Regions from separate parts of the Bradyrhizobium sp. SZCCHNRI20481 genome, predicted to be linked through region 1. Evidence: predicted binding sites of a transcription regulator. Region 1 holds the regulator's gene; the other holds the start of a gene.
The links. The regulator PhoB, encoded in region 1, activates phosphate uptake and scavenging genes when phosphate is short. The targets are predictions, from matches to a motif close to TGTCATNNANCTGTCAT.

Region 1 (4,545 bases):
CCCTCTTCATCCAGGAGGTCCGCGCCCGCGATGAGGCTCACGACGATGGTGGCGATGACGACGACGCTGGAGTGGCCGAGCGCAAAATAGAGGCCGGCGGCGCGCGGGGGGTTACCGTCCTGCACCAGCTTCCGCACGACGTTGTCGATGGCCGCGATGTGATCCGCATCGACCGCATGACGCAGTCCGAGCAGCCAGGCCAGCATCGCGGTGCCGACGATGGCGGGGCGGTCGGCATAGAGCGCGAACGCCCAGGCCCAGGCGAGCGCGTTGGCCGCGACCAGCCCGGCGACGAGCGCGACGGTCCGGCCGGGCTGCGACCGCCACCACAGCAGCCGCGCGGCCCGAGGATGATCAATTGGAACAATCGTCATACTCGGACTATAGCAAGAGCCAGGCCAGTTCGGTAAAGCCCCCGCTGCAGGCAAAAGCTGCAGGAAAACCTGGGCGGCGCTTCCCGGATTGCCCTCTCGCTTGGCAACCCGCTATCCAGTCACGCACAGATCATGACCAGCGGCGGGGACCTCGTCCCTCTCGCCCCCTCCTTCCCTCACCGCGCCGAGGCACTCTGTGCCGCGATCTCGCGCCGCACGACCGCCTCGAACTGGCTCGCGGGGGCGGCGAACATCAGCCGGGTCTCCTCGTGGAACGCCGAGAAGATGCCGACCACGGCCGGCTCCCCGCCGACCTCGGCCAGGATCGGCGAGCCCGAATAGCCGAAATTGGCCAGGCAATGCACTGTCAACAGCCGGGCATCCCCGGTCATGCCGGCGCTGCAATTGCGCTGGCCGGTCGGCGAATAGCGCCGCTCCTGGCCATAGCCGATCTCGGAGATGGTTCCGGCCGTGGTCGCAGCCGCGAGCTCCTCGCGGGTCAGCGCCTTGACCGCCACCGGCTTCGACGGCAGAGCATCCTTCAGCACGATCAGCGCCCAATCGGCGGGCGAGCGGTCGAGCGACCATCTGTCGTGCCGGGTCGGAACGAAATCGGGCGCCACGATCAGCTTGTCGGCGACCGACGATGCCGCCGGCGTGCCACGGTTCATGCCGGCCAGGAAGCGGACATTGCCGGGGCTGACCTGCGCCACGCCGTTGAAGACGCAATGCGCGGCGGTGAGCACGACGCGCGGCGCCACCAGGGTGCCGGTGCACCAGCCGCCGCTCGAGTATTGCGCGACGGTGACGACGCCGATCGACGACGCCGGCCAGGAGGTGGGATCGACGACCTCGCCGATGTGGCGATCGAGCCCGAGCAGTTGCTCCGGACGCGGAGTGGCAATGCCCGCATCCGCCGATTCCGGTTTCGGCTGCCAGGACGCAATGGCGCTCTGGGCCTGGACGCGCTGCGGCTCGGTCAACCTGACCCGCTGCACGTCGCGGCCGGCCGATCGCACGCCACTACGGCCCGCCATCACCAGCCAGGCATAGCCCTGCACGACGTCCTGTTTCACACCGCGGCCGTCGAGCAGCATCAGGCCGAGCATGTATTGCGACTGGGCGAAGCCCTGCGCCGCGGCGCGGCTGAACCAGCGACTGGCTTCGCCGTAGTTGGAGGCAACACCCTCGCCATTGACGTAGGCGATGCCGAGATAATGTTGCGCGACGGCGAGCCCCTGATCGGCGGCCTTGCGGTACCAGGCCAGCGCCTCGCTCGGATTACGCGGCACGCCCCAGCCGAACGCCTGCATGAAGCCGACGTCGAACTGCGCCCGCGCATCGCCCTTGGCGGCCAGCGGCAGCAGCCGTCGCATCGCCGCCGCATGCTGCCCGTTGCCTGCCGCCGCGACCGCGTCTTCGAGCTCGGCGGCCGTGGCGCCCGCCAAGCTGCCGAGCAGCATGACAAGAGATATGATGATGGTCTTGATCAAGGGCGTCCGCTGGGACCGAAACATCGTGACGGGCCACGAAGCAGACACGATCAAGACGGCGGCGGCGTGGCGGAAAGCGGACCGCGATCTCCTCAATCGGGCCCGCTCGCGCCTCACACCTTCTTCATCCTCACGCCCATCGCCCTTACACCTGCTCGCTCTTGGCGAAGCGATCATCGAGCGCATAACCGGCGCCGCGCACGGTGCGGATCGGGTCCTGCTCGCGGCCGGGATTGAGCAGCTTGCGCAGGCGGCCGATATGGACGTCGACGGTGCGCTCGTCGATGTAGATGTCGCGGCCCCAGACGCTGTCGAGCAGCTGTTCGCGGCTGAACACGCGGCCGGGGTGCTCGAGGAAGAATTCGAGCAGGCGGTATTCGGTCGGGCCGAGATCGATCGGCCGCCCCGAGCGCGCCACGCGGCGTTTCTCGCGGTCGAGCTCGATGTCGCCATAGGACAGCACGGTCGCCAGCCGCTCCGGGCTCGCCCGCCGCAGCAGGCCTTTCACGCGCGCCAGGAGCTCCGGCACCGAGAACGGCTTGACGATGTAGTCGTCGGCGCCGGTGGCGAGTCCGCGCACGCGCTCGCTCTCCTCGCCGCGCGCCGTCAGCATGATGATCGGCAGTTGCCGGGTCTCGGAGCGCGCGCGCAGGCGGCGGCACAGCTCGATGCCGGAGAGGCCCGGCAGCATCCAGTCGAGCACGACGAGATCCGGAACGCGCTCCTTCAGCCGCGTGTCGGCCTCGTCGCCGCGCGCCACGGTCTCGACCTCGTAGCCTTCGGCCTCGAGGTTGTAGCGCAGCAGCGTCGTCAGCGCCTCCTCGTCCTCCACCACCAGAATTCGGGCGCCCATGTCTGAACCGTCTCTCTTAGTTACCGGGAATCGTCGTCGCGAAGCTCGTCATGTCGCCCTTCGGGCGCTTGTCCATGATCTGCTGGCCTTCGATCATATAGAATACAGTCTCGGCGATGTTGGTCGCGTGATCGCCGATGCGCTCGATGTTCTTGGCGCAGAACATCAGGTGGATGCAGAACGAGATGTTGCGCGGATCCTCCATCATGTAGGTCAGGAGCTCGCGGAACAGCGAGGTGCAGATGGCGTCGACTTCCTCGTCGCCCTTCCACACCGTCATCGCCGCCGGCAGGTCATGCGCGGCATAGGCGTCCAGCACCGTCTTGACCTGCGACTGCACCAGATCGGTCATGTGCTCGAGGCCGCGGATCAGCTTCAGCGGATGGAAGTCGCTCTCCAGCGCCGCGACGCGCTTGCCGATGTTCTTGGCGAGGTCGCCGATGCGCTCCAGATCGGTCGCCACGCGCATCGCGCCGACGATCTCGCGCAGGTCGACCGCCATCGGCTGGCGACGGGCGATCGTGAGCACGGCGCGCTCCTCGATGATGCGCTGCAGCTTGTCGACCTCGGCGTCGGTGGCGACCACCTTCTGGCCGAGCGCGATGTCGCGCCGCACCAGCGCATCGACGGAATCGACGATCAGCCGCTCCGCGAGGCCGCCCATCTCCGATACCAGACGGGTGAGGTCCTGCAGATCGCTGTCGAACGCCTTGGCGGTATGTTCACTGGCCATGATGATCTCCTGAAGACAATGTCGTCGGCGTCAGCCGAACCGGCCGGTGATGTAATCCTGGGTCCGCCGATCACTCGGCGAGGTGAAGATCTTGCTGGTGTCGTCGAACTCGATCAGCTCGCCGAGATACATGAAGGCGGTCTTGTCGGAGACGCGCGCCGCCTGCTGCATGTTATGCGTCACGATGGCGATCGTATAGTTTTCGGCGAGCTCCTGGATCAGCTCCTCGACCTTGGCGGTCGAGATCGGATCGAGCGCCGAGCACGGCTCGTCGAACAAGATCACCTCCGGCCGGACCGCCACGGTGCGCGCGATGCACAGTCGCTGCTGCTGGCCGCCGGACAGCGACAGGCCCGAGGCGTTGAGCTTGTCCTTGACCTCGTTCCACAGCGCGCCGCCGCGCAGCGCCTTCTCGACCCGGTCGTCCATCTCCGACTTCGAGATCTTCTCATAGAGGCGGATGCCGAAGGCGATGTTCTCGTAGATCGTCATCGGGAACGGCGTCGGCTTCTGGAACACCATGCCGACCCGGGCGCGCAGCAGATTCAGATCGAGCTTGGGATCGAGGATGTTGGTGTTGTCGAGCATCAGCTGCCCGGTCGCCCGCTGGCCCGGATAGAGATCGTACATCCGGTTGAAGATGCGCAGCAGCGTGGACTTGCCGCAGCCGGACGGGCCGATGAACGCGGTGACGCGGTTGGTGCCCAGCGACAGGTTGATGTTCTTCAGCGCGTGATGGTCGCCGTAGTAGAAGTTGAGGTTGCGCGCGGTCACCTTGGCCGGCGCATCCGGAAGCGCCTTGCCGTGAAGAGCGTGATTGGGCTGACTGACGGAGACGGACAGTTCGGTCATTTGGTGTTCCTCTCGGCGCCGAGAATGCGTGCACCGATGTTCAGGGCGAGCACGGCCAGAGTGATGAGAAGGGCTCCGCTCCAGGCCAGTTGCTTCCAGTAGGCATAAGGGCTCTGGACGAAATTGTTGATGGTGACGGGCAGGTTCGCCATCGTCCTGGAAAGGTTGAGGCTCCAGAACTGGTTCGACAGCGCGGTGAACAGCAGAGGCGCGGTCTCGCCGGCGACGCGGGCGGTGGCA
Region 2 (4,545 bases), on a different contig from region 1:
GCCGCGGCGAAGAGCACCGCCAGGAATACCATGGCGGACAGGGCAAGACGCAATCGACGGCGCGAAACGGCCCGCCGATAGGTCTCGTTCAGAGCCGCAAGCTGCTGGCTCGGAAGGATCGAAACGGCAACAGCCATCGGCTTCGTGCTGCTCTTGGTTCGGACGTGTGAGGGATTCTTCAACGGACGAGCCGGGCCCCACGGGACCCGGCTCACCATCGATGGATCGTCGATCAGGACGCCTTCTTCCGCAGGCTGTCGACGAATTTGATCAGGTCGATCGTGCCGTCCCAGTCCTTCGTCGTGGCAGGGTGGAAGCCCTTCTTCTGGCCGTCGGAGAGACGGTCGAAGGCGGCCTTGTCCTTGATCGGCGCATCGAAGAAGGCCTTGGCGATCGCCGATTTCAGATCGTCCGGCAGGTCCGTGTTGTAGGCGTAGGGGCCGTTGATGATCGGCGCCGACTTGTGAATGATGCGGAAGTCGTCCTTCTTCATCGGCGAACCGTCAGCGTTCTTCAGCATGCCCTTGGTCAGCATCTGGGCCAACGTCGAATCGTTGTCGCTCGTCCATTGGTTGGCCGCGATGTCGACAGTCCCCTGGGACAGGGCCAGCACCGCGTTCTCGTGGCTGCCGGTGAAGACAACCTTGCCAAAATACGTCTCGGCGTCGGTCACGCCCATTTTGTTGAGCTCGAAGCGGGGCACGTTGTTGCCCGACGTTGAGTTCGGATCGACGAGGCCGAGATTCTTGCCCTTGAGGTCTTCGACCTTCCGGTACGGGCTGCTCGCCTTGACGAAGAACACCGAATAATAGCCGGTGCTGCCGTCGGAGTTGATGTCGTTGGCGAAGGCATCGGTCTTGACGCCGGTGAGCCGGGCGCGGGCAAACGACGCCGAGCCATAGCTCGCGATGTGGATGTTGCCGGCGCGCTGACCTTCGATCACGGCCGCGTAATCGTTGGCGATACGCAGCGTCACCTTCACGCCCAGCTCTTTCGAGAGATAGTCCACGAAAGGCGTCCAGCGCTCGGTGACACCCGAGGCGTTCTCTGCCGGGACCACGGCGAAGGTCAGCTCAGGATACTTCGCCTTCCAGTCCTCGGCTGACGCCGAGGCCGTGAAAGCCAGCGCAGCGACGCCCGCCAGAACGATGCGACGATTGATCATAACATGCCCTCTTGTTGCAGTAAGTAACAGGTCTCGCCCCCGCGCCATGCGGAAGCTCGAGCTTGCAGAAATCCGCGTCTCAGGCCACGGCGGCTTCGCCGAGTGCCGGCACCGTTGCCGCCGGTGCCGGATGGATCGAACCCATCACCTCGTCCGCCTCGAGATCGTAGAGCTCACGTGCGATCTGCGCCGTCAGCGCCGACGGCACGTCGTCGAACACGATCCGTCCGGTCGCCATGCCGATCAGGCGATCGCAATAGCTGCGCGCCAGATCGAGCGAATGCAGATTGCAGACGACGGTGATGCCGAAATGCTTGTTGATGCGCAGCAGCGCGTCCATCACGATCTTGGTGTTACGGGGATCGAGCGAGGCGATCGGCTCGTCTGCGAGAATGATCTCGGGGTTCTGCACCATCGCGCGCGCGATCGCGACGCGCTGCTGCTGCCCGCCCGAGAGCTGATCGGCGCGCTGCGCTGCGAGGGAGGCCATGTCGAACTGCTCGAGCGCGGACAGCGCCATGGCGACATCCTCCGCCGGCCAGAGCTGCGCCAGCGAGCGCCACGACGGGATTTCGGCGAGTCGCCCCATCAGCACGTTCGTCAGCACGTCCAATCGGCCGACCAGATTGAACTGCTGGAAGATCATCGCCGAGCGCGCACGCCACTGCCGCAGATCGCGGCCGCGCAGCGCCGTCACGTCGAGATCCTTGAAGAGGATGCGGCCGCCGCTCACCGGGCTCAGACGATTGATGGACCGCAGCAAGGTCGACTTGCCGGCGCCGGAACGCCCGATCACGCCGACGAAGCTGCCGGGTGCAACTGAGAAGGATGCATTGTCGACTGCGGCTTTCATGCCAAAACGGCACGTCAGGCCATCCACCACCAGCATTGAATTCTCCAGACGCCTCGCTCTGGCCTATCGCTAGCGTCTGGATTCTACAGTTATGTGACAGCGACACCGCAGCGCCGCACTCGTCCACACGCCGGTCGCAGTCATGCAGATGTCACGCGCCTGTCATAGGGGAGATCCGACACCTTCACAGATGTAGAGAGTAGAGTCAGGACGTGAGATGGCCGGCAAGTCGCTTTCAATTGAACCAACCGTTGACCCTTCGGCCAAGCTCCAGGACGTGACGCTTGGCGCCTATTGTGAGGTCGGCGCCCGCACCATCCTGCAGGAGGTGACGATGGGCGACTACTCCTATGTGGTCAACGATTCCCAGATCACCTACACGACGATCGGGAAGTTCTGTTCGATCGCGGCGATGACCCGGATCAATCCGGGCAACCACCCGATGCAGAGGGCGACGCAGGCCCATTTCACTTATCGCGCCAGCGCCTATTTTCCAGGAGAGCCCGACGATGTGGAGTTCTTCGCCTGGCGGAGAGAGCATCATGTCCAGATCGGACACGATGTCTGGATCGGCCATGGCGCGATCGTGCTGCCGGGCCGCAACATCGGCACCGGCGCGGTCGTGGCGGCCGGAGCCATCGTCACCAAGGACGTTCCGGCCTATACCATCGTCGCCGGCAATCCGGCGCGGCCGATCAAGCGCCGGTTTCCGCGCGAGGTCGAGCAGCGGCTGCTGGATCTGGCGTGGTGGGATTGGAATCACGAGGCGCTGCGCGCGGCGCTGCCGGATTTCCGCAAGCTCGCGATCACTGCGTTTCTCGACAAATACGAGGCTGCCCTCGACGCGCGCGTCGCGGTGCGGCAGAGTGCCGCCCCATGACCGATATCTCCATCTCGCGGGGCCGCTGCCTCGCCGATACCGACCTCGTAGACACTTCCTTGATCATATCCGGCGGCGTGATCGCTGGCATCGGGACACCGGGACGCCGGTCGGGTCTCGAACTCGATGCGGAGGGGCTCACCGTGCTCCCCGGCATCGTCGACATCCACGGCGATGCGTTCGAGCGCCAAATGATGCCGCGCGCCGGGGTCGATTTCCCGACAGACGTTGCGCTGATCGACAGCGACCGCCAGGCCATCAGCAATGGCATCACCACCGTCTTTCACGCGACGACCTGGTCATGGGAGCCGGGCCTGCGCAGCGCCGACAATGCGCGGCGCCTACTCGAATCGATCGAAGCGCTGCGCCCGCGGCTCGCAGCCGACACGCGCTTCCATCTGCGCCACGAGACCTTCAATCTCGACGACGAGGAGGAGGTCGGGCGGTGGCTCGCCGACCGGCGCGTCGACCTGTTCGCCTTCAACGACCACATGGATTCGACGGTGGCGAGTCTGGACAAGCCGCACAAGCGCCAGCGCATGGTCGACCGCACCGGCTTGCCCGGCGCGGAGTTCGACCGGTTGGTTGCGCGCATCGCCTCTCGCGCCGATGCCGTTCCGGCTTCAATCGCGCGGCTGGCCGACATCGCACGCAAGGCTGGTGTCCGCATGCTGTCGCATGACGACGACAGCCCGGCCATGCGCAAGGCGTTTCGCAGCCAGGGGGTGACCATCGCAGAGTTTCCGGTCAACGAGGAGACCGCGCGCGAGGCCGCTCAAGGGGGCGACGCGATCGTATTCGGCGCGCCCAACGTCGTCCGTGGCGGCAGCCATACCGGGTGGACGAAGGCGAGCGACATGATCGCCAAGGGCCTCTGCTCGGTGCTGGCCTCCGACTACTACTATCCCGCGCCACTGCTGGCAGCGTACCGGCTTGCGGCCGACGGCGTTCTTCCGCTGGCGCGCGCCTGGGATCTGATCTCGGGCGGCCCTGCACGCGCAGCCGGGCTGGCGGACCGCGGCATGCTCGCCGAGGGCCGCCGCGCCGATATCATTCTGGTCGACGACCGCGTACCGTTGCGCCCCCGCGTCGTCGCTGTGATCGCGTCCGGCCGGCTGGTCTATCTCACCGAGACGGACCGGCTGAACGCCCGGCCGGCGCGTGCCATGGCGGCGGAGTAGCGAACCATGGCCAAATTTCCGCGCTATGCGATCTACTATGCTCCACCAGCAACAGCCGACCTGGCGGAATTCGGCGCGCGCCTGCTCGGTTACGACGCGTGGAGCGGCGATGACCGCAGCTTTCCGAGCGAGATCGTCCGCGCGGTTCCAGACTGGGCTGAGCTGACCGCAGACCCGCGCAAATACGGCTTTCACGCGACCTTGAAGGCTCCGTTCGAGCTGGCGGATGCGGAGAGCGAAGCCGCGCTCTGCGCCGCTTGTGCTGAGTTCGCGGCCACGCCGCGAGCCGTCCCGGCCATCCGTCCGATCGTGGACGCGATCAGCGGATTCATCGCGATGATCCCTGGCGAGCCGTCCCCCATCCTGCAGCAGTTCGCGGCCGATTGTGTCCAGGCCTTCGAGCCGTTTCGCGCACCGATGACCGCCGACGACCGTGCTCGGCGCAAGCCGGATCTGCTGACACCAC

Region 2: phnC (phosphonate ABC transporter ATP-binding protein) is a predicted target of PhoB. The motif match lies at 2,168-2,184, and genes of this name have one in related genera.

What each region holds. Positions count from the first base shown of each region.
Region 1 covers NZ_JAUEUE010000007.1:275,312-279,856, forward strand. Annotated here, with positions in the region: gene QX132_RS13950 (HoxN/HupN/NixA family nickel/cobalt transporter) at 1-374, opposite strand, end outside; gene QX132_RS13955 (trypsin-like serine protease) at 551-1,867, opposite strand; gene phoB (phosphate regulon transcriptional regulator PhoB) at 2,013-2,720, opposite strand; gene phoU (phosphate signaling complex protein PhoU) at 2,737-3,453, opposite strand; gene pstB (phosphate ABC transporter ATP-binding protein PstB) at 3,484-4,305, opposite strand; gene pstA (phosphate ABC transporter permease PstA) at 4,302-4,545, opposite strand, start outside.
Region 2 covers NZ_JAUEUE010000022.1:19,544-24,088, forward strand. Annotated here, with positions in the region: gene phnE (phosphonate ABC transporter, permease protein PhnE) at 1-137, opposite strand, end outside; gene phnD (phosphonate ABC transporter substrate-binding protein) at 233-1,165, opposite strand; gene phnC (phosphonate ABC transporter ATP-binding protein) at 1,245-2,054, opposite strand; gene QX132_RS29605 (chloramphenicol acetyltransferase) at 2,236-2,898, shown strand; gene QX132_RS29610 (alpha-D-ribose 1-methylphosphonate 5-triphosphate diphosphatase) at 2,895-4,079, shown strand; gene QX132_RS29615 (DUF1045 domain-containing protein) at 4,086-4,545, shown strand, end outside.